DNA from 4 places in the Paenibacillus sp. NPDC093718 genome. Region 4 is predicted to be linked to each of the others. Evidence: riboswitches for the same ligand, from Rfam matches in the RefSeq annotation. Region 4 holds a riboswitch; each other region holds the start of a gene.
The links. Region 4 has a riboswitch for cyclic di-AMP ahead of ACQKPA_RS26880 (TrkH family potassium uptake protein). Riboswitches for the same ligand answer to the same signal wherever they lie in the genome.
Positions count from the first base shown of each region.

Region 1 (7,461 bases), on a different contig from region 4:
ATGTCTTCTTTGAAATGGAAGCTGAGGATTGGGGCAATCTGGGTGAAGCCGAGCAAAATGAGGTTCATGAGGCGCTGGCGGAGGATTTGTTTTATGCGCTTGGCACAGAGCCGGTGATTAACGTTGGCAGCGGCGTGGTCATGCATGATCAGACGAACCATCGAATACATATTTTGATTGGTGAAGAAGAGTTGGCTTTTGTGGCCCTTGTGTAATCACTCCAGTTATCAACAGATACAGGGCAGAATAGAATAGATGACAGATAGCCCATATTACGTGTTAGTCGGCTTTAAGATAGGTTTTTTTCGGGGAGGAAGATAAAAGATGCTTTATACGCAGCAAGAAGTAGAGGCTCATCTGGAAAAGCTTGAGGGTTGGGAATTTGAACAAGGGAGATGGATTGTACGAAAGTATACCTTCTCCTCCTTCATGAAGGGAATCGCTTTTGTTGATGAAGTGGCAGCTATTTCGGAAGCTTTCGGACATCACCCCTACATCACCATAGATTATAAAGTCGTTACACTTCGTCTCACTTCTTGGGACGACGGTGGCATTACGGCTGTGGATATTAAGGAAGCGCAGCAGTTTAACGAAGCCTATGAGAAGAGTCGTTCGAAGGATGGCAAGGCGGCACAATAGAAGGGAAGACCATTAATCCCTTCAGAGGCCCCGAATATGTAAAAAACACGCTTGCACCGGGAACAACTCCAGGTGCAAGCGTGTTTTGCGTTTAAGCTGATTTATTTTTTCTCAGCAAGGTACAGCGCGATGTTTGCGATTTCATCAGGTTTAAGTTGGTCTTTAAAGGAAGGCATTCCCTTACGACCTTTGGTTACAACGTTGAAAATCGCGTCCGCATCCATGTGTCCGCCTACTTGATTCAAAGCCGGCCCAGCGCCGCCTTGAAGTTGGTCGCCGTGACAGCTAATGCAGCTTGCTTTCAGTGTGGCTTCCGCTGCGGCTGCATCGAGAGTCACTTCCGGCATGGTCGGCTTCTCTTCCTGAGCTACCTGTTCCTTACCTGGGAGCGTAAACATCAGCGCGATAGCCAACGCACATGCGACGAAGAACAATCCGCTCATGATCCATTTTTGCATCGTCATATCGTCCCTTCTATGTATACTGCACTTTTGCACTTGTCTCCATTATAAACCAACATCCATAGACAGCATAGCCAGTTGTGACAAAAAAAGCAACTATACGGCGTAGCTTCATAAAAAGTACACAAAATTGTGCTTTTTCATATAGACAAAGATTACTATTCCTCATTTGCCGGGGGCTCATACACCATACAGTGGAAAAGGGCGTTGCCCGTTGGCGTAAGCCGCTCATACGTATCGGTGATGTGAAAGCCTGCCCTTTGATAAGCGCGGATTGCTCGCTCATTCCAGGTCATTACCTCAAGGTCAATTTCGTCGGCAGGCCGCCTCCGTTTGGCTTCCTGGACAATCGACTGCATAAATCGTTTACCCATTCCACGCCCGCACCAATCAGGCCGCATGCCAAGTCCAATTCGTGTAACCTCATGCATCGGAAACAGCTGGGCAAATCCCCAGAGGGCCTCCCGCTCATCCAGAACCGAGATGTACTGTCCCAGGCGAATGTCCGGATCGCCAAACTCCACCTCAAGCCCTTTCATCTGCTCCCAGGGAAGAAAGCCATAGATATTATAGGGAGGAGGGTAGGCCCAAGCGCATATTTCTTTGGCGTGCTCTTCACGCATGACTACGGCGTGAAATGTAATCGGTGTGGCATCCATTTGCGAAGTCCTCCTATCGTCTGCATAAATAATAACCATATTACGAACATCCAAGTCGCATCAAAAAAGCCCGCAAAAGAGAGGTAAGGGCTCCTTTAACGGGCAAGCAGTATGTATAGGGAAGAATAGCCTCTATAGCTTAGGATGATTCACCGACCGACTCTTCATACTTATCATCACTCATGATACGCTTTGCACCCACGTATCGCTGATCGTAGTAATCCTCTGCCAGGCGGTTGATAACCACGCCGCGGTTGGAGGAAGCATGGGCGAATTTGCCATCACCGACATAAATGCCGACGTGGGAGATGCCCTGGCCCGATGTGTTAAAGAACACCAAATCGCCAGCGCGCAGCTCCTTACGGGACACGCTTGTCCCCATGTCGAATTGAGAGCCGGATTGATGCGGGAGCTTCAGACCGAGTTTAGCATAAACATACATGGTGAAGCCGGAACAGTCAAATCCGCTCGTGGTTGTACCGCCGTAGCTGTATCTTGTACCTAGAACTTTATCGATTTCCTGATCCAGCGCACGATCAGCAAACACGCTGCCAACGCCCAAAGTGAACAGCAGCGTGATACTTAGGGCTGCTGTCGATAATGTTTTCTTCAGCATGGTAAGCTCCTTTTTCGTTTGCCGCGAGGCATAGCAATCTATATATTAAAGCACTTACATTAATGACAAAGTTGTTACTGCGTCCATTCTAGCAGACAGCAAGCGAGATTGGCAATTATTTCTTGATGGATTTCGCTATTTTTCAATAGCATTAGCTGTCGAAGCAATAAAAAAATCAATATTTTTCCAAAATGGGTGTTTAATGAAGGGAGAGAAGGGTATATAAAGGATAGAAGATGTGAAGACATGGCAAAGTGAAGTGAACTTGTATAATAAATTTCATTTTTTTTCGAAAAGCGGGAACTTTTTCGTTGTCCTGAACGTTATAAAGGTATAGAGAGAATAAACAAAAGAAAAAGCCGCTGGATGAGATCGGCACAATCTCATAAACCCAGGGCTTTCTTGTAAGAGTAAATCAATTAAGTTCCAACATTAATTGTAGTTTACAGCTACGGATTTGTACGTATTCTGACTCATAATTCTCTTAGCGCCTACATATCGGTTGGCGTAATAGCTCTGGCTCAGCGGACTAATAATGACACCACGCGAAGATGAAGAATGAGCGAATTTGCCGCTCCCGACATAAATACCCACATGAGATACACCTCTACCGGATGTGTTGAAGAACACGAGATCGCCAGCTTTCAGGTTGCTCTTGGATACGGCCGTACCTACTTTGTATTGAGCTGCAGACGTACGGGGCAGGCTAAGGCCAAGCTTCTTGTAAACATAGCTGGTGAATCCGGAGCAGTCAAAACCATTCGTTGTAGTTCCACCTGTTTTGTAAGAGACACCAATGGCTGGTTTGATTGCAGTATTTAATTTGGAATCGGCGAAAGCGCTTCCGGTCCCTAATGTGAGTGCGAGTGCGAGGCCTAGAGAAACAGCCGTTAACTTCTTTTTCAAAACAAAAGCCCCTTCCATTGCCTGCGAGGTTAGCTTAAGGGTTCGGTTGAAGGTCCCCTATGATCCCTCTCTTGCGAGATCAATTCACCCAAAACGGATCCCCCGCTTCCCATATCGTTATGGGAATTCGGCTCCTTAAAATGTTGATGAACCCATTCATTGACGTTTGACGTTCCAACATAGTTAGCGAATTACATCGTTCCAATAAAAAGTTACAGTAAAGATGACAAAGTTGTTACTAACATATTCGTTATTTTAGCAGAGTATTAACAATTTGGCAAACGAGGAAAGATTATTTTTAAACAAAAAAACCTGTCCCCCTCTTGGGGAAACAGGTTTTTTTGTAATTTGGCGTTCAGAAATTTGTAATATGGAGGATAAAAGAACTCTTATTCTCTGTAAAATCAAGCCCGGGATAGAAACGTGTCGCTTCCGATTACAGCTTATTCGCGAGCATGTTTCATTATTTTAGGGTGACGAATTGTAACCATTAAGGATGCTGTGAGGAGGAATCTCTCCACAAATGATATTGAGCGGACATTGCCCAAATTTGGAAAAGTCCATTCAGGAAATAAGAGGCTTGCTGAATAATTAAGCCGATCAACCCGGCCCAGAAGAGCGAGGCCGAGCTCAGGAGCAGCAGAATGACACAGGCGGATCCACTGATGGTGATGGATAACAGCATTGCCATGCCCAAGCGGCGGAAGAGCGCATGGATCGAGCTGATCATGCTGGAATCGCCTGTACGGCCAAATTGCATATAGAGTAATAACAAGCGGATCAGATAGGCGTACAAGAACCAGCCAGCTGCATAGGGCAGTGCATGAAGCAGCAGAACAGGCTCCTGAATTCCATTCAGCAGAATCGGGAGGATTTTGGGCAGAATCCAGTAACCGGGCGCGAGGGTGAGAATAAGCTCAACCAGATAGAATAGCGTTACGGGTTTCCACAGTTTCCGCATGCCAGTGAAGAAGAATAAACCGCGCTCGCCCTTGGCTTCCTGGTGAAGGTTGTAGAAGATGCCAGCCCGAATGAGCGGGGTGAGGCTCATCCGGATCAGGAGCAAACCGGCCAGAAGCCATCCGTAGGTGTGTACTGTGCTGCTCAAGGATAAGCTCATCTCGCCCTCGTAGAAGAATAAAAGACGGCTGAGCTCGTTAGGGGCGGAATCCGGATATCGCATCAGCAGGGGGACGACTGCCGATTTTACGAGACGGTACAGGCAATATCCCCACAGCAAACGATATAAGAAGAGCAGGATCGAGACGTATAGCTGGTCTTTAACACTGGTCCACCCTTGGCCTGCGTAACTTTTCATGTGCTCCCCCCTCACCATGACAGGCTGCCGAACAGCGTCTCCACAAGCTTGGTAATACTGAGATTCCAGCGTGTAACCACCGTCGGATCCATTCCTGCCTTCATATAGTTATTAATGTGTTTGTTCTCTAGGACGATGGAGTACTTCGGATCAACCATGGCCCAGGCGAGCGGAGAGCTGTACTCCAGGGTGTAAGCAACTTTGCCGTCTTTGCCGCTCCAGGTTCGTTCCACCGTTTTGCCGTCCTCAAAGGCGAACACGATCGGCACATCGCTGATATCCCCGTCCTTGCTCGTAATCTGGACCGTGGACTCATATCGAGGATTTTCAGCCGTGCCTTTATTTTTGGTTTTGATCACGTCGATGGCGACATCCGCCATCTGGCTTCCATATACATATTGGTCAAAATACGACTGCCAGGACGTTTTGCTTACTTGCTCGACGACTTTCTGAAAGTCAGATGTGGTTGGATGCTTGAACCGGTATTTTTGGGCATAGGTGTGCATAATCTTGCCCATCATCTGTGGACCGACCTGCCGTTCGATGCCTTGCAGCACCAGCTTGCCCCTCGTATAAACATTCAGTGCATAGTTTTCGTGAGAACTGTATTTCCAGGATTCCATCTTCAGCGGTGCAGGGGAAGAAATGGATGCTCCCTGAGCCGCCGTATTGGAGGTAATACCGTATTCTTTTTCCATGACTCGTTCTTCTGCATAGGTTGCAAAGGCCTCGTCCAGCCAGGCTTCCTCAAATTCGTTACTTGCGATCATTCCGTAAAAATATTGATGGGCGATCTCATGAATGACGGTCCGTTCGAGCTCATAACCCGGCGAATCGTTCTTGGCACCGAAGGCCGTGACCAGCGTCGGGTATTCCATACCGCCTGCACCGTTGCCTGATTCCGGCGGAACGACGATGGACAACGTGGAATACGGATAGGTTCCGTACCATTTTCCAAACGAAGCGAGTGCCGACTTAGCGGCATCAAAGTAACGCTCCTTTAAGTCTTTATGGGCTGGATCGAGATACAGCTTGATGCGGACGCCGGGTACGCCTGGTGCGGAGAATGCTTCTTCTGCCGTGACAAAGTTTGGCGATGCCGACCAGGCAAAATCATGCACGTCATCCGCGTAAAACTGATAAATTTTTTCCCCGTTTGATTTTTGGGCAGGCTTGGTAGGGAATCCGGTCGCGGCGACAATGTAATTTTCGGGCACTCGGATGCGAACGCTGTAAATGCCGAAGTTGGAGTAGAATTCAGAGTTGCCGTGGTATTGATGAAGATTCCAGCCTTCCTCTGCTCTTCCGCGATGACCGGCCGGTTCATAGACCGAAATTTTAGGAAACCATTGGCCAGCCATAATAAAATTCTCGGTGGTTCCCATGCGAGCAAATATTTTGGGAAGCTCGACCTCGAACTCCAAGTGAATGGTAACACTCTCCCCGCTCTTGATGGGTTTAGGCAATCGGAGCTTGGCAAGGCTGTGATCCTTGATGTTGCCATCATCGGGTTGAACAAATTGAAGGCGATGGGTCAGGGCCAGTCCTTCGGTTGTTTTCACGCTGGTAATGGTCATGGAGCCGTATCCGTCATCTGGCATGGGATCGGAACGAAGCCTGCCGCCCGATTCCTTCATAAAAGTCGTGTCATTGGAAGCAAATGCATTGGGATACAGATGAAAGTACAGCTCGTTTACGCTTTTTTTGCCTGGATGAGTCCAAGTGAGTGTCTGTTTGCCCTTGAGCTTGTTCTCCTCAGGCTCGTACCGAACATCCATATGATATTCCACCAACCGGTCGCTTAAGGCCGGAGCGAGAATATTAGGCTGCACCTTAGGCGGTGAGAGCGGGGCCTTCTCCACGGCAGAGGCGGAGGGCTTGCCCGCATTTGGGGCAAGAGCAGACGCTGAGGACCCTGGATTCAGAAATATCGGCATCGATCCTGCAAGCAAACCTAGGGCAAGCAGGGATGATAGAAAGACTTTGGCACGTGGTGGGACCATATCGAACAACCTCCCGTTGACAAGCATCTAGTGCATGTATATGTTTGCTTTTGGGGGATTATTAGTTAAAATAAAATTATTGGGACATGGTTATCAATTTAGCAGCTGATACGTAAAGAATCGGCTCTGATATAGGAGGGCGGCAGCAGTGGAGAATGAAGAGCAGAAGCAGGGTGCGAAGAAACCGATTGCTTTGAATATTATTAATAGCAAGAGTAAGCATAAAGGGTTTGGATCAGGCTCCATCGATCTGAACAGTCTGTCACCCGTCATTATCGATAATGGCGAGGCCCGAGTGGATATTGGGGCCATGCATGCCAAGAGTAAGGTGGAGAAGGGTATCCGTTTCAGCATGAACCGGGATGAAGTGCCTAATGGACGCCAGGTATGGATCGTGTGGGTGGCTGTAGATCGTACCGCGGAAGGACAGCATTATGCAGGCATGACCGCCTGTGAAATGTGGATCGACCACGAGGCCCGTCGTGGCTGGAAGATCCTCGCCGATCATGTGAATAAAATGGACGCGGCGATGAAGCGCAAGATCATTCTGGATGGCCTTGGCGACGTCGAGAAGAAGGCACTGCGCGAGCTGCTGATTTCGCGTAACGAGGAATGGTGGAATGCATCGCCAGAGGAAATTAAGGAAGCCCTTCGAACAGAGGAATAATACAATAAATAAAAGCAATTGTTCTAGATGCGAAAGTGGAAAGACCGGTTGGATTCGTAATCGAATCCCGCCGGTCTTTTTGTAATTGCGTATGGTTAGAATGGAAGGGCGTAGGTCAGCTTTTCTTTTTGATCAAGAAACGGATTTTTGTATTGGAACGTCAGCTTGCCGCCAGCATATCCGAGATACGTA
Region 1 covers NZ_JBNNUS010000018.1:50,321-57,781, reverse strand. Annotated here, with positions in the region: gene ACQKPA_RS31565 (hypothetical protein) at 1-215, shown strand, start outside; gene ACQKPA_RS31560 (4a-hydroxytetrahydrobiopterin dehydratase) at 325-639, shown strand; gene ACQKPA_RS31555 (c-type cytochrome) at 741-1,097, opposite strand; gene ACQKPA_RS31550 (GNAT family N-acetyltransferase) at 1,259-1,759, opposite strand; gene ACQKPA_RS31545 (C40 family peptidase) at 1,899-2,372, opposite strand; gene ACQKPA_RS31540 (C40 family peptidase) at 2,808-3,281, opposite strand; cyclic di-AMP (ydaO/yuaA leader) riboswitch at 3,285-3,424, opposite strand; gene ACQKPA_RS31535 (hypothetical protein) at 3,772-4,599, opposite strand; gene ACQKPA_RS31530 (M1 family metallopeptidase) at 4,611-6,602, opposite strand; gene ACQKPA_RS31525 (YwhD family protein) at 6,751-7,269, shown strand; gene ACQKPA_RS31520 (copper amine oxidase N-terminal domain-containing protein) at 7,365-7,461, opposite strand, start outside.
Region 1: another riboswitch for cyclic di-AMP. It lies ahead of ACQKPA_RS31540 (C40 family peptidase); the one in region 4 lies ahead of ACQKPA_RS26880 (TrkH family potassium uptake protein).

Region 2 (7,461 bases), on a different contig from region 4:
CGAACGGGACACATACAAGCTGCTGATCGGGAGCGTTGTTCCGCGGCCGATCGCTTTTGTTACGACATTATCGGAGGATGGCGTGCTGAATGCGGCGCCGTTCAGTTATTTCTCCATTCTGACGAGCAATCCGCCCATGCTGTCCGTTTCCGTTCAAAGGAAGAACGGCACGGCCAAGGATACAGCGAGAAATGCCATGCAAAGCGGCGAGCTTGTCATCCATATCGTGGACGAAAACACTGTTGAAGCCGTGAACGAAACGGCGGCGAACCTGCCTCCGGACGAGAGTGAGCTTGACCGAACCAATCTAACCCCGATCGTAAGCGAGGTTGTTAAGGTTCCCGGCGTTCTGGAATCCAAGATTCGCATGGAATGCGTACTGGAGCAGGTGGTTACCTTGAATGGCGCGGATCAACTGCCTGCCGCTGATCTATTGATTGCCCGCGTGGTTCGCTTCCACGTTGCGGAGGAGCTTTACGAGCAGGGCCGGATTGACGCTGCCAAGTTAAAGCCTGTGAGCCGAATGGCGGGAAACATCTATTCTGCACTGGGAGAGATGTTTACGATCGAACGGCCTATATAACAACGGACGGGCTGGATAAAGGGTTAGGACGCAGCGAATATCAAGTTGTGACGTTCATATGCCGTTATTCGATAGTACGTAGGTCTATGAAAGAAAAGGGGCTTGTGGAATATCATGCCTGAAATATGCAAACTCTACATGAATGTGGGGCTGTTATAATGAATTCACAATATAGGAGTGGTCGACAAATGAAGTTTGAATCCAAGGTTGTCATTGTGACGGAGGCGCCAGCGGGATCGGTGAAGCAGCGGTAAGGCTTTTTGTTGAAGAGGGAGCCAAGGTTGTTATTGCCGATTATTCGGACCGGGGACAAGCAGTTTCCGATGAATTAAAAGGAGCAGGCTTTGAAACGCTGTTCGTTAAGACGGATGTAACCCAAGAACAGGAAGTTGCGAATATGGTGAAGCAGACGGTTGAGCATTTTGGCCGTGTGGATGTATTGTTCGCCAATGCAGGCATTGCTCATGATGCTCCTGCTGATCAGTTGTCGATGGACAACTGGCAAAGAATGATTGATATTAATCTAAGAGGGGTGTTCCTGTGCGATAAATATGTAATCCAGCAAATGTTATCCCAAGGAGACGGAGGGGCGGTCGTAAACTGCGGATCGATCCATAACCATGTCGGAAAAGCGGGCGTTACCGCCTATGCTTCCGCTAAGGGAGGCGTTAAGCTGTTAACCCAGTCGATGAGCGCGGACTATGCTCCTAAAGGGATCCGGGTCAATGCCGTATGTCCGGGATATATCGATACGCCTCTAATTCAGTGAAGAACGGAAGCGATCACCCAGCATCTGGTCGGCCTTCATCCGATGGGCCGCTTGGGGCAACCGGAAGAAGTAGCCAAAGCCGTGTTGTTTCTCGCCAGTGAAGATGCGTCCTTCATTACAGGCACGAGCTTGTTGGTGGATGGCGGATATACAGCCGTATAAATGAAGCAAAGCCCCGATATAAAAATCGGGGCTTTTTTTACAGGAAACTGAAGCTTATATAATGTTGACGCCAGCGCTGGCGTAACCTGCCACTGCAGTGACAAGAGTTGTGCCGGCAGCGGTTGCCGAGAATACCATTAACAGGCGTGTATTGGCCGGCACCGGAATGGCCAGGCCTTCTACGAAGCCATTGCTTACTGTTCCGAGGGTTACGACGCCTGTGAGCGGCGGAGCCAGCGTAACAAGAGCGCCTGGTATCGGTGTGAAAATATTGCTCGTTGCTGGTGCGCTGTACAGTTGTGCTGTAATCGTAACCGTGGTTCCCAGCAGGGAAAGCGCCGCAGTAGTGCTAAAGGTAGCGGACAGTGCAGTGATAGTACCAGCTCGTGGCGTGTTAAACGCCATGTTAAGCAGAGTACCAGCTGCTCCAGTGAGGTCAATCGTACCGCCAGCCAGCGTAAACGTATTGGCCGAGTTACCAAATCCTACGAGACCAACGGATCCGACTAATCCGCCTAAAACGGTGGTCAGAGCAAGCGGTATGCCGGATGCGAATGGGATGATGGCTCCTCCGGCGGCTGCTCCTGTTGCCCCAGTAGCTCCAGTAGCTCCAGTAGGTCCCGCAGGTCCAACAGGTCCGACAGGCCCGACAGGTCCAGCAGGTCCAGCAGGTCCTGCAATACCGGTTGTCGGTCCGGCAGGTCCCACAGGCCCGATAGGTCCGACCGGTCCGATAGGACCCTGAGGACCTACCGGTCCACGGATAGCTTTTGGGCATCGACGCTTTTTAACAATACAAGCATGGTCTTTACGACCTCCGTGGCCTTTATGATCACCATGGCCTTTATGATCACCATGGCCATGAGACGGGCAATGCTTTTTCTTCGCATGAATGACTTTTTTCTCTATTTTTTTAAGAGCACACAATTTTCTCTTTCTAGAAGAACGTTCCAAATGAAGCACCTCCTTTAGATTTGTTCTATACTACGCAAATACTCTCGGTACGGCATGGGTTAATAGCGCATAAATGATAGATAAACAACTATAATTTCCAGAATGTACGCTAGCCCCGGAGGCATTCATCTATTGACGAATAGCAAAACTATAGGATGAATCTCGGATTGCCCTACGATATTCATAGGCTCTGTACGCAGCGGTTCAAAAAAAAATTTGCGCCGTATTTGCGCCGTAAATGTGTGGGGAAAGCTTTCACAATCCGAATGTAATTCATGGCATAAACGATCCACCACATGAATGAGTAAGGGAGGTATGTCAAATGCCTGCTATATAGCGAAAAACGAGACTGGGATAAAATTCCTGTATCGTTGGGGAAGAGGCTTGAATGAGGCATTTTTCATGCTTTTCATAGGCCCTGGAAGAACGGCATTTCCGCCTCTGAATTTCCAGAAAAAGCGGTTAAAGGGGTTTGACTTTTCCTGAAGTTCCCTTTATCATGGACACACGCTTAGTTTCCGGCATACATTTTCCGGAAAGCGGGGGAACCAGTTTCACCAGGGGCGAGTCACTTGGAATCACGAGTGTAGGGTACCATCTTACCCGAGTCCGTCAGCTAACCTCGTCAGCAGTGGATGGGTCTTGCATACATAATGGATGTTCATAACAAAGGCCCTTAATTCTCTTTAGGGGCCTTTTCTCTATTTTTTGACCCCCTGCTGGCGGAGCTATGTCTAGATCCCCTGTTTGGTGGTCTTTTTGTATTCTGCTAAAGAGGAGGGGCAAGGCCTGCAAATGTTTAACCAAAACCAATTAAATCGGTCAGATGGCATTGGGTTTAAGCGTGGAAGGAGATGGATGAATCATCTTCCCTGAAGGTCCGACCCATGCAAGGTATCTGAATACCCTTAAATCCCAGTTAACATATGAGTTAACATGGATAATTTCAACATGTCGTTTTTAAGAATTGCAAAGTCATAATGAAAGGTTGTGGAAAGTTTTGAAGAGAGTGGTTGTACTGATGTTGTCATTGATTATGGGGGTGTCGCTTGCGGCTTGCGGCGACAAAGGGAGCACATTGGAGCAAGCCATTGAGCAGGGGTATATCACCGTGGGATTTGCGAATGAGAAGCCTTATGCCTACAAAGAGGCCAATGGGGAACTCACTGGAGAAGCGGTCGAGATTGCCCGTGTTATTCTGGAGCGGCTTGGCATCAAGGAAATGAGGGGAGAGCTTACGGAATTCGGTTCGCTGGTTGCCGGACTTCAGGCCGAGCGGTTTGATCTAATTACCGCAGGCATGTTCATTAATCCGGATCGCTGCTCTGCCGTATTGTTTGCTAATCCGGAGTACAGCATCGGGGAAGCCATTGCGGTGAAGCAGGGAAATCCGCTGGGACTCGGAAGTTACGAGGACATTGCTAAGAACGACCAGGCCAAGGTAGCCGTTATGACCGGAGCCGTTGAAATCGGCTATTTGGAGAAGTCCGGCATTCCTACGGACCGGATCGTACAGGTTCCAGATCAGGCTTCGGCCATCAGCGCCCTTCAGGCAGACCGGGTGCAGGCAATTACCATGACGGGGCCGTCCCTGCAGGCGATGCTGGATTCGGCCAGCGACGACAGCATCGAACGCGTGGCTGATTTCGAGCAGCCGGTCATCGACGGCGAAAGCGTTCGCGGTTACGGAGCTACGGCTTTCCGCCAAGCGGATACCGAGTTTCAGGAGGCTTATAATGCGGAGCTGCAAAAAATGAAGGAGTCGGGCGAGCTGCTCGAAATTTTGCAGAAGTTCGGGTTCACAGAAGAAGAGCTCCCGGGCGAGATGACGGCCGCTGCGCTTTGCGGGGAATAGCATGCCGAATTCATGGATTGATTTTCTCCCTACGCTGCTGAAAGGGGCGGAGATCACGATTGTGGTTGCTTTCTTTTCAGCCATCCTTGCGGTCGTGATGTCCTTTGCAGCCGGGTTATGCCGACTGTCGAAGCTGTGGATCATTCGCACGTTGGCAGCCGTGTACGTGGAAGTCTTTCGGGGGACCTCCTTGCTGGTGCAGCTGTTCTGGTTGTATTTCGCCCTTCCGTTCATCGGCGTCGAGCTTCCGAAAATGCTGGCTGCGATCCTCGCGATCGGGCTGAACTTCGGCGCATACGGCTCGGAAATCGTTCGCAGCGCCGTGTTGGCCGTTCCGAAAGGACAATGGGAAGCCGCCGTAGCGCTTAATCTGAAGCCTTGGCAAAGATTGTGGAATGTCATATTGCCTCAAGCGTCCCTGCGAATGCTTCCCCCTTTCGGGAATCAGCTTGTGGAGCTCATCAAATCCACCTCACTGGTTTATTTCATCACAATGGCGGATTTAACGTATCAGGCGATGGTGCTCCGCAATAATTACATCTCCTGGACGACCGAGATTCTGGTGCTGCTGCTCCTCATGTATTTTGTCATTGCTACGCTCGTTTCGCTGGCAGTTCGACTGCTGGAGCGTAAATGGACAGCGGGGAGGCTATAGTCATGTGGGATTGGAACTATGTATGGGATATCCTGCCCCAGCTCTTGAGTGCATTAAAAATGACGGTATGGGTGACGATCTGCGCTTTCGCGGTGGCATTGATCATCGGATTACTGCTTGCTTTTGCAGCGCGGAGCCGATTTAAGGTGCTGTCACTAATAACCAAAGGAATGATCGAATTTATTCGCAATACACCGCTGCTGGTGCAGGTCTTCTTCCTGTATTACAGTCTGCCGCTTCTTACCGGAATTTCCATTCCGGCCTTCTATGCCGGGGTGATCGGTCTCGGGCTGCATTACAGCACATATCTGTCCGAGGTGTACCGATCCGGAATCGAGGGAGTGCCGAAGGGACAATGGGAGGCTGCCACAGCACTGAATTACACGAAAGCCCAAACCTGGCGAAGTATTATCCTGCCGCAAGCGGTGCCGCCGATCATTCCGGTACTGGGTAATTATTTGATTGTTATGTTTAAAGAGACGCCGATTCTATGCGCCATAACGCTTGTGGAGATGATGCTGACGGCCAAAAATATCGTGTCGCAGTCGTTCCGCGCATTTGAACCGTATACGATGGTCGGGATTCTGTTCCTGATCATCAGTTATATCGCCTCATTGCTTGTGCAAAGGCTGGAAAAACGCATGAATCTGCAGCGTGGAAAATAAAAGGAGGGAATCAATTGAATGCCGTTGTGATCGATGAGCAAGCAAAAGCGTCGAAGGTGCCGCAGCAGGAGGGAAATCCCGTTACCGCTACGGGTACAAAGCCGATTGTGAAATATACCGGCGTGACCAAGTCGTTTGGTGATCTACAGGTGCTTAAAGGCATCGATCTGGAGATGCAGCCTGGAGAAAAGGTGGCTGTGATCGGTCCGAGCGGATCGGGCAAAACAACGATGGGCCGGATGCTGATGACGCTGGAAGAACCGACCGAGGGAACCATCGAGGTTGATGGCGAGCTGCTCTGGCATATGGAAGAGAAGGGCAAGCTGGTTCGGGCCAATGAAAAGCATTTGCACCGGATGCGCTGCAATGTTGGCATGGTCTTTCAGCATTTCAATCTGTTCCCGCACATGAACGTGCTTCGCAATGTGACGGAGGCCCCACGCAAAGTGCTGGGTTTATCCAAGGAGGAGGCGGAGGAGCGGGCCGTCTCCATGCTCAGTAAGGTCGGTTTGGCCGACAAATTGAAGATGTACCCGTCCAATCTGTCCGGGGGCCAGAAGCAGCGGGTTGCCATCGCCAGAGCGCTGGTCATGCGGCCGAAGGTTATGGTGTTTGACGAGGTGACCTCGGCGCTTGATCCGGAGCTGGTCGGCGAAGTGCTGGAGGTGATCCGGGAAATTGCGGATGAAGGCGAAATGGCCATGATGCTGATTACACATGAGATGGATTTTGCGAAGGAAATCGCGGACCGCGTCATCTTCGGAGCCGATGGTAGGATCGTTGAGCAGGGCACGCCGGAGGAGATATTCGATAATCCCCAGAGCGAGCGGCTGCAGAGCTTCCTGCAGCGATTCCGCTCGAACGGAAATTAGTTCTGGAAAGAGGTGATTGTATAGAATGGCTGTGGATACCGATACCGAAATTGTATACCGAAGACCGGAAGCCCGGGACGGCACCCGGGTGTGGGAGCTTATACGCGACACCGGATCGCTTGATCTGAACTCCCCCTATTGCTACATGCTGCTTGGAGATTACTTCCATGATACCTGCATGATCGCCGAGCATGAAGGAGATATCATCGGTTTTATTTCCGCCTTCCGTTCTCCTCGCAACCCGGAGACGCTGTTCGTATGGCAAGTGGCCGTTGCTAATTCGCATCGGAGGCAAGGCGTTGCAAAGGCGATGCTGACAAATCTTATGAATCAGAAGGCATGCCATGGCGTCCGTTACATTGAAGCTACGGTATCGCCGAGTAACATGGCGTCCCGTCGTTTGTTTCTCGGATATGCCGAGGAGAAATCCATTCCCAGCACCGTAACCGTAGGTTATGGAGCAGAGATGTTCCCCGATGGAACGTCCCATGAAGATGAGCCGTTATTCGTGATTGGCCCCTTTTTCAATGACATTTAAACAAATGGAGGGAACTATGGACAACCAAGTCATGGAGAAACCGAAGCTTACTGTGTTTAACAAGCTGGAATCGGAAGTAAGAAGTTATTGCCGGAGCTTTCAGACGGTTTTTGACAAGGCCCGGAATGCGAAGCTGTGGGATACGCAGGGCAATGAATACATTGATTTTTTTGCGGGAGCCGGCGCTTTAAATTACGGACATAACAATGAGAAGATTCGCGAGAAGGTGGTCGACTATATCCTGAAGGACGGCGTCACGCATAGCCTGGATATGGCTACGGGTGCGAAGGAAACGTTTCTGACCCGCTTTCAGGAGGTCATCCTGAAGCCGCGCGGGTGGGATCACAAGGTGATGTTTCCCGGTCCGACCGGAACGAATGCCGTGGAGGCCGCGCTCAAAATCGCCCG
Region 2 covers NZ_JBNNUS010000012.1:54,079-61,539, forward strand. Annotated here, with positions in the region: gene ACQKPA_RS28005 (flavin reductase family protein) at 1-583, shown strand, start outside; partial or broken gene ACQKPA_RS28010 (SDR family NAD(P)-dependent oxidoreductase) at 772-1,514, shown strand; gene ACQKPA_RS28015 (exosporium glycoprotein BclB-related protein) at 1,569-2,468, opposite strand; cyclic di-AMP (ydaO/yuaA leader) riboswitch at 2,967-3,112, shown strand; gene ehuB (ectoine/hydroxyectoine ABC transporter substrate-binding protein EhuB) at 3,490-4,323, shown strand; gene ehuC (ectoine/hydroxyectoine ABC transporter permease subunit EhuC) at 4,325-4,978, shown strand; gene ehuD (ectoine/hydroxyectoine ABC transporter permease subunit EhuD) at 4,981-5,643, shown strand; gene ehuA (ectoine/hydroxyectoine ABC transporter ATP-binding protein EhuA) at 5,658-6,515, shown strand; gene ectA (diaminobutyrate acetyltransferase) at 6,541-7,053, shown strand; gene ectB (diaminobutyrate--2-oxoglutarate transaminase) at 7,070-7,461, shown strand, end outside.
Region 2: another riboswitch for cyclic di-AMP. It lies ahead of ehuB (ectoine/hydroxyectoine ABC transporter substrate-binding protein EhuB); the one in region 4 lies ahead of ACQKPA_RS26880 (TrkH family potassium uptake protein).

Region 3 (7,461 bases), on a different contig from region 4:
ACATGAATACGGTTCAATTATTGCCAAGAAGTACCCCCGAAAATCAAGGAATCTCATCTCAGTCCATCGAACGTTTTATCGGCTTGATTCAGGAGAAGGAGCTTGAACTCCACAGCTTCATGCTGGTACGGCATGGACATGTCGTGGCGGAAGGCTGGTGGAAGCCGTATCAGGCGGACAAACCGCATATGCTGTTCTCGTTAAGCAAGAGCTTTACCTCCACCGCGATTGGACTTTTGGTCCAGGAGGGCCAGATTACGCTGGAGGATCAGGTGATCGGCTTTTTCCCGGAAAATACGCCGGAGAATCCATCCCCGAATCTGTCCGCCATGACGATACGCGACTTGCTGATTATGGGAACGGGACATGCCCAGGAGCCTGCCATCCAGTCTGATATTTGGGTGGATGATTTTTTCAAGCAGGCAGTCGAGCATGAACCTGGAACCCACTTTGTATATAACAGCGCAGCGACGTACATGCTCTCGGCCATTCTGCAGAAGGTCACCGGCATTACGCTGCTGGATTATTTGCAGCCCCGTCTGTTCGAACCGCTCGGCATTCAGGGGGCTACATGGGAGAGCTGCCCGCAGGGAATCAACACCGGCGGATGGGGTCTTAAGCTGAAGACCGAGGACATCGCCAAGTTTGGCCAGCTCTATCTTCAGAAGGGCGTATGGGAAGGCCAGCGACTGATCCCGGAGGCGTGGATCGAGGAGGCGACCTCCAAGCAGATATCCAACGGACCTGCGGATTCCTCTTCGGATTGGACCGAAGGGTACGGTTATCAATTCTGGATGTGCCGACACGGGGCTTACCGCGGCGACGGCGCATTCGGACAATTCTGCGTCGTGCTGCCGGAGCAGGATGCGGTCATAGCGATTACCTCCGGCCTTGGGGACATGCAGGCCGTGCTAGATGAAGCATGGGAGCATCTGCAACCCTCGATGAGGCCTGATGCGCTGCCGATCGACACCGATGCAGCGTCCTCCCTTGCCGGAACGCTGGCAGAGCTTAAGCTAGATCCGCCAAGCGAAGAGGCGGTATCCCCGCTTGAGGAGGATGTCTCCGGGATCGTCTATGATCTCGAAGAGAATGAGGAGAAGCTGCGTACGTTCACCGTTCGGTTTGAAGAAGACTGCGCGGTAATGGAGCTTGAGGGGGAACACGGCGTCAATTCGGTGGTCTGTGGTCGTAACGCGTGGAAGACGGGAACCACGAAGCTGATGATGATGGCGGATAATGAATATGCTGCCTCCATGACCTGGAGGGATGAACGGACGCTGAAGCTGACCATCCGACTGACGGAGACGCCATTCTACTTAACCACGGAATGCACCTTCGGTGAGGAAGGCATTCATCTTGCGTACTGGATGAATCAATCGTTCGAGGGCAAGGTGGTCCGGGAGATTAAGGGCAAGGTCAAGGTGTAAAGCCAGTAAAAGAATCGCTGTACATAAAGAAACCTCTCCATTGTCATGGAGAGGTTTCTTTACATGTCTTAATCAGAATCGCTCCGACACCGCCTTCGCCTGCGTAAACAGGAGCAGGTAGTCGCGCCCGCCGGCTTTGGAATCGGTCCCGGACATATTGAAGCCGCCGAACGGGTGGATGCCCACCAAGGCGCCGGTGCATTTCCGGTTCAAATACAGGTTGCCGACATGGAAGTCGCGCCGGGCTTGCTCCAGGTGGGCGCGGTTGTTCGAGATTACCGCGCCGGTCAGCCCGTAGTCAGTATTGTTGGCGAATTGGATCGCTTCGTCGAAGGAGGCGGCTTTCGTGAAGGCCACGACCGGACCAAAGATTTCCTCCTGGGAAATACGAGCGGTGCTGGCGACGTCCGCGAAGATCGTCGGCTGTATGAAATACCCCTCCGGATCGCCCGGGAACCCGCCCAGTACCAGCTTCCCTTCACTTTTTCCGATTTCGATATAGTCCAGAATTTTACGGTAGGCCTTATCGTCAATAACGGGTCCTACCTGCACCTCGGCGTGAGACGGACTGCCGATCACCAGCTTCTTGGAGCGGTCGATAACCTTCTGCAGCACGATATCATAGACGTCTTCGTGAACGATGGCTCTGGAGCAGGCAGAGCATTTCTGACCGGAGAAGCCGAATGCGGAAGCAGTAATCGCGTCCGCCGCGAGCTCCAGATCGGCCTCACTGTCTACAATAATGGCGTCTTTTCCACCCATTTCGGCAATGACGCGCTTGATCCATCGCTGCCCCGGCTGCGTCTTGGCCGCGCGCTCCTGAATCCGCAGTCCGACGTCGCGTGACCCCGTAAAGCTGATAAACCTGGTCAGCGGGTGATCCACCAGATAGTCACCCACTTCCTGGCCCGGTCCCGGCAGGAAGTTGACGACGCCCGGAGGCAGGCTGACTTCTTCCAGCAGCTCCACGAATTTGGCGGCAATGATCGGCGTGGTGCTCGCCGGCTTCAGCACAACGGTGTTGCCGGAGACGATGGCCGCCGTGGTCATGCCAGCCATAATCGCGAGCGGGAAGTTCCACGGTGGAATGACGATGCCGACGCCAAGCGGGAGGTAATAGAGATGATTCTCTTCCTCCTCGTGGACCGTCAGCGGCTGGGGCGTGCTCAGGCGCTGCATTTCGCGTGCATAGAATTCCATGAAATCGATCGCTTCGGCCGTATCCGCGTCGGCTTCGGCACGCGTCTTGCCGGCTTCGAGAGTCATGAGCGCGGAGAACTCGAGCTTGCGCCGCCGCATGATCGCCGCGGCCTTGAACAGATAGCGTGCCCGTTCGCTCGGCTCGGTGTGCTTCCACGTCTCAAAGGTACGCGCTGCCGTCTGAATGGCTTGTTCGGCAAGCTCGGTATCCGCTTGGGACACGACGCCGATGACTTGGCGTTTGCGCGACGGATTGACCGAATTTGCGGTGCGCTCCGTATGGATTTTGGCACCGCCGATGACCAGCGGGTACGATTGGCCAAGCTCGGCTTCGACCCCGGATAACGCCGCGTCGTATAACTTGTTGTTCCATTCGTCGTTGAAGTCCATAAATGGTTCGTTCCGAAAAGGTGCTCGCATGGGGAGGCCCCTCCTTAACATGATATGAATCGAAGCTTCAGGCCAATGGTCCAGCTGCGAATGCGTCATGGTGGCATGGTTAGGAACTCCTGGTGAAAACCTCTATGTAAGATATGTATGTCTTCCTGCATGCCGTCATGATTTTTGCATATGAGTTAGATAGAGTGATTTTGGTTTACCTTGCAAAGGGGGCGCGCGCATGGACGGAACCGAGCTTTACCGTAAAGTGATCCTGACGGTGTCCGGCAATAAACTCGTGAAATGGTTGTCGATCAAGTACGGCCGGAAATTGGCGGGCCGATTCATTGCCGGCGATACCTTGGATGAGGCACTGGATGAAATCGAGAGGCTGAACGCGAAGGGCATTCTTGTCACGCTGGACCATCTGGGGGAGGGCATCCGGACGCTGGATGAAGCAGCCGGGTATCGGGAGGAATATTTGAAGCTGGTGGAAGGGATCGCGAGGCGTGGAGTGCAGTCGAACGTATCGCTGAAACCGACGCAGATGGGCATGGCACTGGATCTGGAGAAGGCGTATGAGAACATCAAAATGGTGGCGAAAAAGGCGAAAGAGTACCGCAATTTCGTTCGCCTGGATATGGAGGATTCGCCGTACACCCAGGCGACGATTGATATGACGCTGCGGCTCCATAAGGAGGGGCTGACCAACGTGGGGACCGTAATGCAGGCCTACTTGTTCCGTACAGAGGAGGACGTCAAGAATTTGATGCATGCCGGTGTAAATCTGCGGTTGGTCAAGGGGGCGTACAAAGAGCCGGGAACCATCGCCTTTCAGCAGAAGCGGGAGGTTATGGACAACTATAAGAAATTGATCAAAATGCATTTTGATCAGGGTGCTTACGTCGCGATTGCTTCGCACGATGACAACATCATCGACTGGGTGAAGGTATTTGCCGAGCAGAGCCGCATAGACAAACAGGAATTTGAGTTTCAGATGCTGTACGGGCTACGGATGAACGATCAGGCGGCGCTTGCGCAGGACGGCTATCGCATCCGGTGTTATATGCCCTACGGAACCATGTGGTACCCGTATTTCACCCGGCGGTTGGCAGAGAAGCCGGCCAACCTGATGATGGTGCTCAAAAATATGTTCAAGTGAGCAGGTGAAAACAATGGAAGCGAGGACGGTAGTTCTTTCTAGCTGATGTCCTAGAAGAAATAATACGCCTCCGAGCATTCCATCAGGAAGGAACGCTCCAGCGGCAGGCTGCCTAACCGCTTACGGGTGATGTGCTGTTGCAGATTGGTCTCCAGATCGGCGAGGGCCGATACGGCGAGCTGCATTCGTGCGGATCCCCATTGCTGCTGCTTCTGGGCATAGCGAACGGCCTCGGTCACGGGCATACCTCTCAGCCTCGTAAAGACGGATGCCCAGCGGACCAGATCCGCGAATTCTCTCGTGCTTGGCAGGGCATATTCGGCATACCCGGCCGCGTCTTTGCAGCTGATTTTGAACAACCCGCAGTTCCAATCTCGGTCGCTCCAGGGGATAAAGCGTTCAGCTGAGCCCCGGTCGAAACGAAATATCTCCATGTAGCTGATGAGCTCTGCATTTAATGCAGGCGATGCGGTTTCGATGACGGGGGCCAGTGCGGCCTCGATGAGTTTCGTCATGATCTGCGCTCCTTTATAGGAATGTTATATGCACGGCAAAAAGGCCTGGTGAGCAGAGTAACCCCGCTCTCCAGGCCTATTTATCGTTAGAGGCCCTGCTACAGTGGCCGCTTCGCTTAAGGCTCGGGTGGTGTTCTCTCTCAAAGCGCGCCTACGAGGTTAGCTGACGGATTCGGGCTTGAGAGCACCCTACCGCGATGCCTGATCATCAGGCCTGCGGATTCACCCCATTCACCAACAGAAGCTCCGTTGGCGGTTTGGTTCCCCCGTCTCCCGATCTGTCGAGAGCTCAGCGTAAACGAATGTTTCGAATGATGGATGAATCATACGCCGGAGGACTCTAAAAGTAAATGGCCATATTGAACGGATACATTCCGAAAATCGATGAAAACCGTAAAAGAAAACGCGTACATTCGGTCGTGACATCTATTATCATGGCAAAATCTCGGTATCTCGATAGATTGCGATAAATACAAGAAAACAAGAGAAATACATAGTATAGAGCAGAATTCAAGAGATAATGGGGCGAAACCGGTCAGATCCTGTTCGACATAACGCTACATGTGTTTTTGCTCACATTTACTTCCTGCAAGGCCGGACGTATGATACGAACTATGAATTGACGGACATCGGCGGCAGGCATACGGGCAGCCGTTCCATGAAGACCTAAAGGCTGTGTGAGAGCTGCCGGGCTTTTATGGATCGAATCTCGGGCGAGGGCACCATGGGCCTTCGCTGAAAATGCAGGATGATGCGACTCTCACCGCTCGAACCTGATGCTGTGCTGTTTTGCCGGACCTGGATGTTAGTCAATGGCTAATAGAATAACATGCTACTCGTTTTTAATTTTCGCTGAGTCCTTGAATGGAAAAGGAACGGGGGAACCAGTCGGGAGATGAACTTGATCTCTCAGGGGTGAATCCCATGGACAAGATAACGGTCTATGGGTAGGGCGACTCTCACGCCCGAATCCGTCAGCTAACCTCGTAAGCGTATCGAGAGAGGCAACGATTGTCGTGGACTTGGGCCACGGTGTATTTCACCGTGTTCTGATGAAGAAGCCTGCGGGAAGAGTTCTTCTCTTTCCCCAGGCTTCTTTGTTGTTGTCTTCTCTTTCTGAACTTCTTAGGAGGAGAAATAAAGATGGAGAAACCGCAGGAGTTTATCCTGGTATCCGCGCCTAACAAGGCCGGGGAAGAATTTATCCGCCAGCTGATCTATATGCGCATTTCGTTTGCGGCCATAGCCAACAACCGGGTTGAACAGGAGAGGCTGCGAGAACTAGGCTGCACCAACATGATTCTTATCGATACAAGGGATGAACAAACCTGGATCATTCCCGAGTTTCCCGTCAGCAAGGTGTATTTGTTTGAGAGCAGCTTGAACCTGTGCTGCCGCTATTTACGGATCTGCCGGACATGGACGACGGAGTCGATTTATGTGATTACCCATTCCAGCAATCCTCGATTGATATACAAGGGACTGGGTGCCGATGTGGTGCTTCATACGAACCATCATCAGGTATCCTTCCTGATTTCATCCATTGTCAGCTAAGCGCCTTGGCTGATGTGACAATGAGGTTTTAGGAGGTTATTTTCATGCAGGATTTATATATGGTGCTTATCTTGGGAGGAACCTACGGACTGTTCATGCTGTTTATGTCCTGGTGCGGACGCGTAATTTCGGAAACGGAGGTGGATTAGTCGTGATGATCATTTTAATATGCACGCTCTTTATTTTTCTATATTTGATTTACGCGCTGATTCACCCTGAAAAATTCTAGGGAAACAGCTGAAGGAGGAAGGCATTCGTCATGGGCATTTTACAAATTGCCATCGTTATACTTGTTCTGGTGCTGCTGGTAAAGCCTCTCGGAACTTATTTATATCAGGTGTTTCGCAATGAGGGGAATGGAACGGATAAATGGTTCTCCTGGTTGGAGAAACCGATCTTCGCACTGATTGGGTTGAAAGAACGAAAGGGAATGACATGGAAAGGGTATGCCATCAGCTTTGTGATAACGAATATGGTGCTGGTCGCAGCGGGATATTTGATTCTTCGGTTGCAGAGAGTATTGCCCTTCAACCCGAACGGCATCGACAATATGGAATCTACCTTGTCGCTCAATACGATCATCAGCTTTATGACGAATACGAATCTCCAGCATTACAGCGGGGAGTCGGGATTATCCTATATGGCCCAGATGGCCGTCATTACGATGATGATGTTCACGTCCGCGGCGACCGGGCTGTGCGTGGCGATTGCGTTTATCCGGGCGGTGACCAGCAAAGGTACAACCGTCGGCAACTTTTTTGAGGATTTCGTCAAAGCCCACACCCGGGTGTTCATCCCGGCCGCATTTATCATTGCGATGGTACTGGTTGCGCTGCAGGTGCCGCAGACTTTGAAGCCTATGCTCAGCGTCACGACGCTTCAAGGAAGCGAGCAGCAAATAGCTGTGGGGCCGGTGGCTGCGCTGGAATCGATCAAGCATCTGGGCACCAATGGGGGCGGGTTTATGGGGGCCAACTCGGCGCATCCGTTCGAGAACCCGTCCCCGCTGACCAATGTGATCGAGATTCTGTGCATGTGGAGCCTCGGGGCGGCGCTTCCTTACACATTTGGTTTGTTCGCGAAGAGCCGCAAGCAGGGCTGGATTATTTTTTCGGTGATGATGACCTTGTTTATCGGATTCCTGTCCTTGAACTATGCCGCTGAAACCAACGGCAACCCGGCATTAAACCAGCTGGGCATCGACGCCTCGCAGGGCAGCATG
Region 3 covers NZ_JBNNUS010000003.1:500,837-508,297, reverse strand. Annotated here, with positions in the region: gene ACQKPA_RS12140 (serine hydrolase domain-containing protein) at 1-1,430, shown strand, start outside; gene pruA (L-glutamate gamma-semialdehyde dehydrogenase) at 1,503-3,050, opposite strand; gene ACQKPA_RS12130 (proline dehydrogenase family protein) at 3,250-4,170, shown strand; gene ACQKPA_RS12125 (hypothetical protein) at 4,221-4,685, opposite strand; cyclic di-AMP (ydaO/yuaA leader) riboswitch at 4,818-4,990, opposite strand; cyclic di-AMP (ydaO/yuaA leader) riboswitch at 5,526-5,694, shown strand; gene ACQKPA_RS12120 (hypothetical protein) at 5,829-6,239, shown strand; gene ACQKPA_RS12115 (potassium-transporting ATPase subunit F) at 6,394-6,468, shown strand; gene kdpA (potassium-transporting ATPase subunit KdpA) at 6,499-7,461, shown strand, end outside.
Region 3: another riboswitch for cyclic di-AMP. It lies ahead of ACQKPA_RS12125 (hypothetical protein); the one in region 4 lies ahead of ACQKPA_RS26880 (TrkH family potassium uptake protein).

Region 4 (7,461 bases):
TACCGGCAAGACCCATGAGATCGTTTCTTATGTAAGAGATAAGCGCGTCGATGTCGGCATTGTTGCCTCCTCCATCAACCAGCCTGGATTAAACTGCATTCCGTTGTTTGATGACCATCTGGAGCTTGTCATCCCGTCTTCACACCCGCTGGCTGAGCTCGAGGATGTTGGCATCGAGCAGCTTCAAGGCTTGCCGATGATCATTTTCTCTACTGGAACCTGGTACCGCAAGCTGACCGATGACCTGTTCCACCGCTGGGGCATAATGCCGGATATCCGCATGGAGATCGACTCCTTCGAAGCGATCGTCAGGCTCATCCCGACCTGCAAGGCGGCCGCGCTGCTGCCCAAATCCTATCTGAGGCCGCAGCTGTTGTCCGATAACGGACTTGTCGACATTCATATTCCGGCACTCATTGAAACCCGGCGAACGACTTCGCTGATCTACGGCCAAGCCTCCGAGCTGAGCAAGGCGGCTAGCCGCTGGATTGATGAAACGGAAATTCTGTTCCGTAAGCTGGAGGAGGACAAAATGAAGAAAACCTGACGGTATATAGGACCGTCAGGTTTTTTTCTTCTATATTTATTTTTCGAGCATATTCACGACCTCAGACTCAAAGCGATCCACATTATCATTGGAGCCGATAACGACCATAATATCGCCGGAGTTCACCACATCCATGGCTGTCGGCGCTACGATGATGCCGGATTGTTTATTCAGGGCCACCACGCTGACACCGTAGCGAACCCTCGTATTGAGCTCGCTAAGCGTTTTTCCGTCCATGCAGTCCGTGACCGTCATCTCCACAATCAGATAGTCCTTGGATAATTCGATATAGTCAAGCAGATTGGGCGTGACCAGCTGGTGAGCTACCCGGATCCCCATATCCCGTTCCGGAAAGATCACCCGGTCCACGCCCAGCTTCTCCAGCGCCCGGCCGTGCAGCACCGAAATCGCCTTGGCAACGACCATGGCGACACCAAGCTCTTTCAACAAGATGGCGGATAAGATGCTCATCTGAATATCGTTTCCGATCGCAACAATGCCGCAGTCGAAGTTACGAATACCGAGCGATTTAAGCACCTCTTCATCGGTAGCATCCGCCACCACCGTGTGCGTCAGCAGCTCGCTCATATCCTCGACAACCTCTTCATTGCGGTCGATGCCGAGCACCTCATATCCCTGTTCCATCAGTTCAAGCGCCAGGCTGGCGCCAAATCGTCCCAAACCGATGATTGCAAATTGCTTTGGTTTCATGTCTCTCCAGTACTCCTTATCCAATAATCATTTTGCCTTCCGGATGACGATATAATTCTTTACCCTTTTTCGGCCCCAGTGCATAAGCAAGCGTCAAAGGCCCCAATCGCCCTGCAAACATCGTAATGCTGATCAAAACCTTCCCGAACACCGTCAGATCTGGCGTTAAGCCCATGGAGAGACCCACCGTACCGAAGGCGGACGTCGTTTCGAATAGGATCTCCAGGAAGTCCCCCTCCTCTGTCGTCGACAGAATCATCGATACGGTTAGAACGAGCAGCAGTGCCAGTAACGCAATGGTCAGTGCCTTCAGCACCCGCTCCTGGGCCAGGCGATAACGGAACATGACGATGTCTTCGCGCCCGCGCATCATGGCGATGACCGCCCCCACCATAATGGTGAAGGTTGTTGTTTTGATACCACCCCCGGTTGACCCTGGGGATGCTCCGATAAACATCAGAATAACGATAAAAAATTGCGTGGCCTGTCTAAGCCCCGTAATATCTATAGTATTCGCGCCCGCTGTACGCGGCGTTACGGATTGGAATAACGCGCCGAAGAATTTTCCGCCCCAATTCAGGGAACCGAGCGTCCTCGGATTGGTGAATTCAAAAATAAGAATGACGATAAATCCAACCAGCAGCAAGGTAGCCGTCATGGTGAGCACTACTTTGGAGTGCAAGGAAAGTCTCCGCTGTTTCCGGAAATCAATCAGATCGGATAATACGATAAAACCGATGCCGCCTGACACAATCAAAAACATCACGACAACGTTGACTACAGGATCATAGACATAACCGGTCAAACTCCGAAAATCGCCAAACAAATCGAAACCGGCGTTGTTAAACATCGTGACCGCATGAAAAACGCCATAATAAATCGCTTGGCCGATCGGCATATCAAACGCCCAGCGGATCGATAGAATCAAGGCACCGCAGGCCTCGATGATCAGGGAGTACAGGAGCACTCTGCGAATCAGCCTTACGATTCCTTCCATCGAGGACTGATTCATCGCTTCCTGCAGAATGAGGCGATCCTTGAGCGATATGCGCCTTTTGAGAGCCAAGGCAAACAAAGTGGCCATCGTCATGAATCCGAGCCCGCCGATCTGGATCAGCAGCATGATCACGATCTCTCCGAAGGAGCTGAATGTCGTTCCTGTATCCACCACAACCAGACCCGTTACGCAAGTTGCCGATGTCGAAGTGAACAAGGCATCGATAAATTCCAGCGGTTCACCTGTACTTGTGGATATCGGCAGCATTAACAGCGCCGTCCCGATGAAAATAATGGCCGCGAAACCAAGCACGAGAATCTGCGGCGGAGACAACCTGAGCCAGTTAAATTTAGAGTTCAATCGGTCACCTTCTTAAAAAAAATCAAGAAAAAAAGACACTGGAAAACGCAGTGCCCTTTACGGTCTGGTTCCTGTGCTGCAGCCTACGAGGTTAGCTGACGGATTCGGGCATTTTCACAGGTCGCCCTATTCATTATTCTAGGAATAATGAAATTCACCCCAATTACATGGTTCCCCCATTTTCAGTACGAAATTCGGCTGGAATATTCGGTTCCTTGAAGCATGATGTGATTATATCGCAATCCGGTACGTAACCCAATGCCGTTTTTCACCCAAAAAATCTTTAAAAGAGCGCGAATTGGGCATATTCAAGAATACAAGCATAGGGTTCTCTAACGTTTTCGAAACCTTTCATTCATTTTCATCGATTTGTTTCATTATTCCGGATATTGGGATAAGCTGCTTATGACTTTCATAACTATGTTATATTGACTCTATGCGTTCTTAATCAGGCATATCGAATACCAGTGGGAGTATCAACTTTCTTAGAGGAGGAATTTCATGAATCGTGCAAGAGAGGCCTTGAAGCTGAAGCCCAATCTGCAGCAGCTCATCGCGCCTGCCGCAGTCGGCCTGATTCTGTTCCTATTATTTCAGGTGTTTCCGTCGACGAATCCGGATTCGACCGAAATGGCATCTCCGAATATCATATCCAAGGAGCAGGCTCGGCAAGCGGCTGCAAGCTTTGCTCAGGAGTTTTTGCAGTTTACGGCTGCGGAAACGGATGACACGCTGGTTACATATCAATCCAAATCGGAACTTTACGGATATCTGGCGAAGGAAAAGAGACTTTCGGAATACAACAAAACCTATGAAGCCAAATATCCCTATGACGTATACCGCGTTCGCTTCAGCGAGCCGGGTGGCAATGCCCTCAATGTGGACGTGCACATGCAAAATTCAGGCATCGTCGGCTTCTCGTACGATTTCGCCCGCTCCAGCTATGACCGGATTGAGCTGAACAAGGGCGATGTGCAAAGGCAGATGCTGCTTGTTGTTGAGGACGGCATGTCATTAGCCGAGAAGCAAGCTCTCGCGGAGCCTTGGCTCCAGCGAGCGGGCTATGATCCGTCGCAACTGGAGCTGGTTACCCGGGAAGGAGAACCCCGGCTCCGGTATGTGGACCCGGAATCCAAGATCGGCGATTCCAGATTGGAGCACCGTTTCACCTTCGAGCAGGGGAAATTACGCTCCTATGAGCCATCTTTTTCGGTCCCGGCCGCCCATTCCGCCTATGTCAACAAGCAGACTCAGGATGCCACGCTGCTGACGCTCGCAGGGTATGGCCTGTTCACCCTCATCCTTGGCATTCTTGCGATTGTGTACAGCGTGAAGACCAGAGCCTATACGTCGTTTAAGCGCGGCCTGTTCCTATCGGCGCTGCCGTTTGTCATTCAAATGCTGAATACGTACAATCTGATTCCCGTTTTCAAATCTGAGGGGATGTCGCAAACAGGTATACTCGGGATGATGATCTTCTATGCAGTCTATTCGCTCATCTTCTCCGCGCTGCTCTATTTCTCCCTTGTCGGAGGCAGCGGGCTATGGCTCAAAGAAGACGGGCTCAATCCATGGCCGCGCGCCAAAGAACCCGGATATGGTCATTATGTACTGGACAGCATGAAGCTGGGGTATATGTGGGCTTTCATCCTGCTTGGGGTCCAATCCATTATCTTTGTCGTTCTGGGCCTGACCTTGAATACATGGTCCACCACGGATGCCACACAGTCGCCTTACAACATGCTCTATCCTTGGCTCTTTCCGCTGATGGCTTGGCTGGCCGGCATATCCGAGGAGGCCGTCTATCGACTGTTCGGCATCAAAATGTTAAAAAAGATCGTCCGCAATACGTTCGTGGCCAGTTTGATCACGTCGATCATCTGGGCGCTCGGGCATACACTCTATCCGATATACCCTGTAATTTCCCGGCCCATTGAACTGGTTATCATCGGCTTGCTGTTCAGCTACATCTTTTTGAAATACGGGTATTTGGCGGCCATGTTCTCCCATGTCATCTTTAACAGCATCTTGATGGGCATTAGCCTGATCCTGCTCAAGGACACCAGCAACATGCTGATCGGTGCTTTCTACATGGTGCTTCCGGCGATCGTCGCGTATGCGATTTACCGTTTCAATCCAACAAAAAAAGAGAAGCCGTATTTCACGACTCCTCCTCACGAAGTACCTTAAGAATCTCCATTGCTAATTTCTCACCGATTGAAAGGGGCTTGAAGTCTTCGACTGAAGCCTCTTTTATTTTTTTGACTGAGCCAAAATGCTTCAACAGCAGCTTGCGACGCTTCTCTCCAATGCCCGGGATGGAATCCAGCTTGGAGGATACCATCGATTTGCCGCGCTGTTCGCGGTGGAAGGAAATCGCAAAACGGTGAACCTCATCCTGAATGCGCTGCAGCAAGTAGAACTCCTGGCTGTCCCGGGGCAGCGTAACCGGCTCCGGCGGGTCTCCGACCATGAGCTGCGCTGTTTTATGCTTGGCATCCTTCACAAGCCCGCAGACCGGGATAAACAGCCCCAGCTCATTCTCCAATACATCGACGGCGGCAGAAATCTGTCCCTTCCCTCCATCGACCACAATCAGATCAGGAAGCGGCAAGTTCTCCTTCAAGACACGCTCGTACCGCCGCCGGATCACTTCACGCATTGTATCATAATCGTCCGGTCCCAGCACGGTACGGATCTTGTATTTGCGGTATTCCTTCTTGTCCGGTTTTCCGTTGGTGAATACAACCATGGCCGATACCGGATTGGTACCCTGAATGTTCGAGTTATCAAATGCCTCGATCCGGTTCAGCGACTGGAGGCCGATCACTTCGCCCAGATTCGCCGCTGCAACCGAGGTGCGTTCTTCATCGCGTTCAATCAAGCGGAATTTCTCGTCTAAGGACACCTTTGCATTATCCGACGCCATGCCCACCATCTGTTTCTTCAAGCCGCGCTGCGGGACATGCACCTTCACGCCGAGCCATTCCTGCAGGGCGGCAGCCCCTCCGGCTGCATCCACGATGCCCGCAGCTTCCGCCTGCTTTTCCTGTGCCTCGGCAAGGGCTGCCTGCTGCTCATCGGATGTCCCTGCGGAAAGCGGATTCGCCGAATCCACGGCTGCCTCGGCGCTTCGTACACCTTGGTCCGCACCCGTTCCCGTAACCGACTCCGGGTCAGCCTCGTCTATCAACAGAGGCTCAGGCAGCAGAATTTCCTGCGGCAATGCAGGATTATCACTGTAATACTGGGCTATAAAAGACATAAAGTCACTGTGCGCATCGCCGTAGAACGGAAAAACGGATTTGTTGCGCTGCACCATTTTCCCTTGGCGCATGTACAGAATCTGTACGCACATCCAGCCTTTATCGACAGCGTAACCGAATACGTCGCGGTCCCGCGTATCCGTCGTCGTAATCTTCTGCTTCTCCATTAGCGTATCGATATGGATGATCTGATCCCGCAGCTCTTTGGCACGCTCGAAATACAAATCCTCCGCGGCCTCCTGCATCTTGCGCTGCAGTTCCTTCTTGATCTCCTCATGCCCGCCGCTCAGAAATGAAGTGATCTCCCCGGTGATCTGTTCATATGCAGACTTTGGAATCTCCTTCACACATGGAGCCAAGCATTGCCCCATATGATAATACAAGCATACTTCTTTTGGCATGACGCCGCATTTGCGCAAAGGATACATCCGGTCCAGGAGCTTCTTGGTCTGCTGTGCCGCATAAGCATTCGGGTAGGGACCAAAATATTTGGCTTTATCTTTAAGCACCCTTCTGGTCACTTCCAGACGGGGATGCTCTTCATTCGTTATTTTAAGATACGGATAGGTTTTATCATCCTTCAGCAGTACGTTAAATCTCGGCTGATGGGTTTTGATCAGGTTGCACTCCAGAATCAACGCTTCCATGTTGCTGCCGGTTACAATGTACTCGAAATCGCGGATTTCCGAAACCAGCATCTGGGTCTTCCCGTTATGGCTTCCGGTAAAATAAGAGCGTACCCGGTTCTTCAGCACTTTGGCCTTGCCAACATAAATAATCGTGCCTTCATGATTCTTCATCAAGTAACAGCCGGGTTGGTCCGGCAGCAATGCTAACTTGTGGCGAATATTCTCCAGCGCCTTCTCCTGCTCCTGCAGCTGATTGGAAAAATCGTCCATGCTGTCCCTCCTCTCCAAGGAGATTATATAGTATTAACCCTAAATATAAAACACTATGAGTAACCACACAAAGCGCCTCCGGGTTTCACCGAAGGCGCTGTATGAAAGCAGATTGCAGTTTATGGCCAATCCTGCTTATTGATGTTTTGCAATGATGCCCTTCAAGGCTTCTTTGGAGTTCAGACCTACCACTTTATCGACAGGCTGGCCGTCTTTAAAGAAAATCATGGTCGGAATGCTCATTACGCCAAAGCGTGCAGCAGATTCCGGATTCTCATCCACGTTCACCTTTGCAATTTTCACAGCATCACCAAGATCTGTTGACAGCTCTTCCAAAATCGGAGCAAGCATTTTACAAGGACCGCACCATGGCGCCCAGAAATCAACTACAACCGTTCCTTGACCTTCCACTTCACTTACAAAGGATTGATCGGTAACGTTTACGATAGCCATTATATTCTCCTCCTCACGGATAATTTTACATATAGTACGAACTTAATTGTCGAATGGGTCGACGAATTTAGTATACCACAATCGGCCGGAAAAAGTGAAATATACTCACCTAAAGAAAGAGGATTTCACGGGATTTTTATGCAATCTTTACAAATGATTTGCGCATTGGGTATACTACTAGTAACAAGTCGGGTGACTGTCAAGTTTTTCGTGTTGGCACGGCATGTT
Region 4 covers NZ_JBNNUS010000011.1:62,062-69,522, reverse strand. Annotated here, with positions in the region: gene ACQKPA_RS26890 (LysR family transcriptional regulator) at 1-547, shown strand, start outside; gene ACQKPA_RS26885 (potassium channel family protein) at 584-1,258, opposite strand; gene ACQKPA_RS26880 (TrkH family potassium uptake protein) at 1,275-2,615, opposite strand; cyclic di-AMP (ydaO/yuaA leader) riboswitch at 2,681-2,825, opposite strand; gene ACQKPA_RS26875 (CPBP family intramembrane glutamic endopeptidase) at 3,117-4,805, shown strand; gene uvrC (excinuclease ABC subunit UvrC) at 4,777-6,780, opposite strand; gene trxA (thioredoxin) at 6,916-7,233, opposite strand.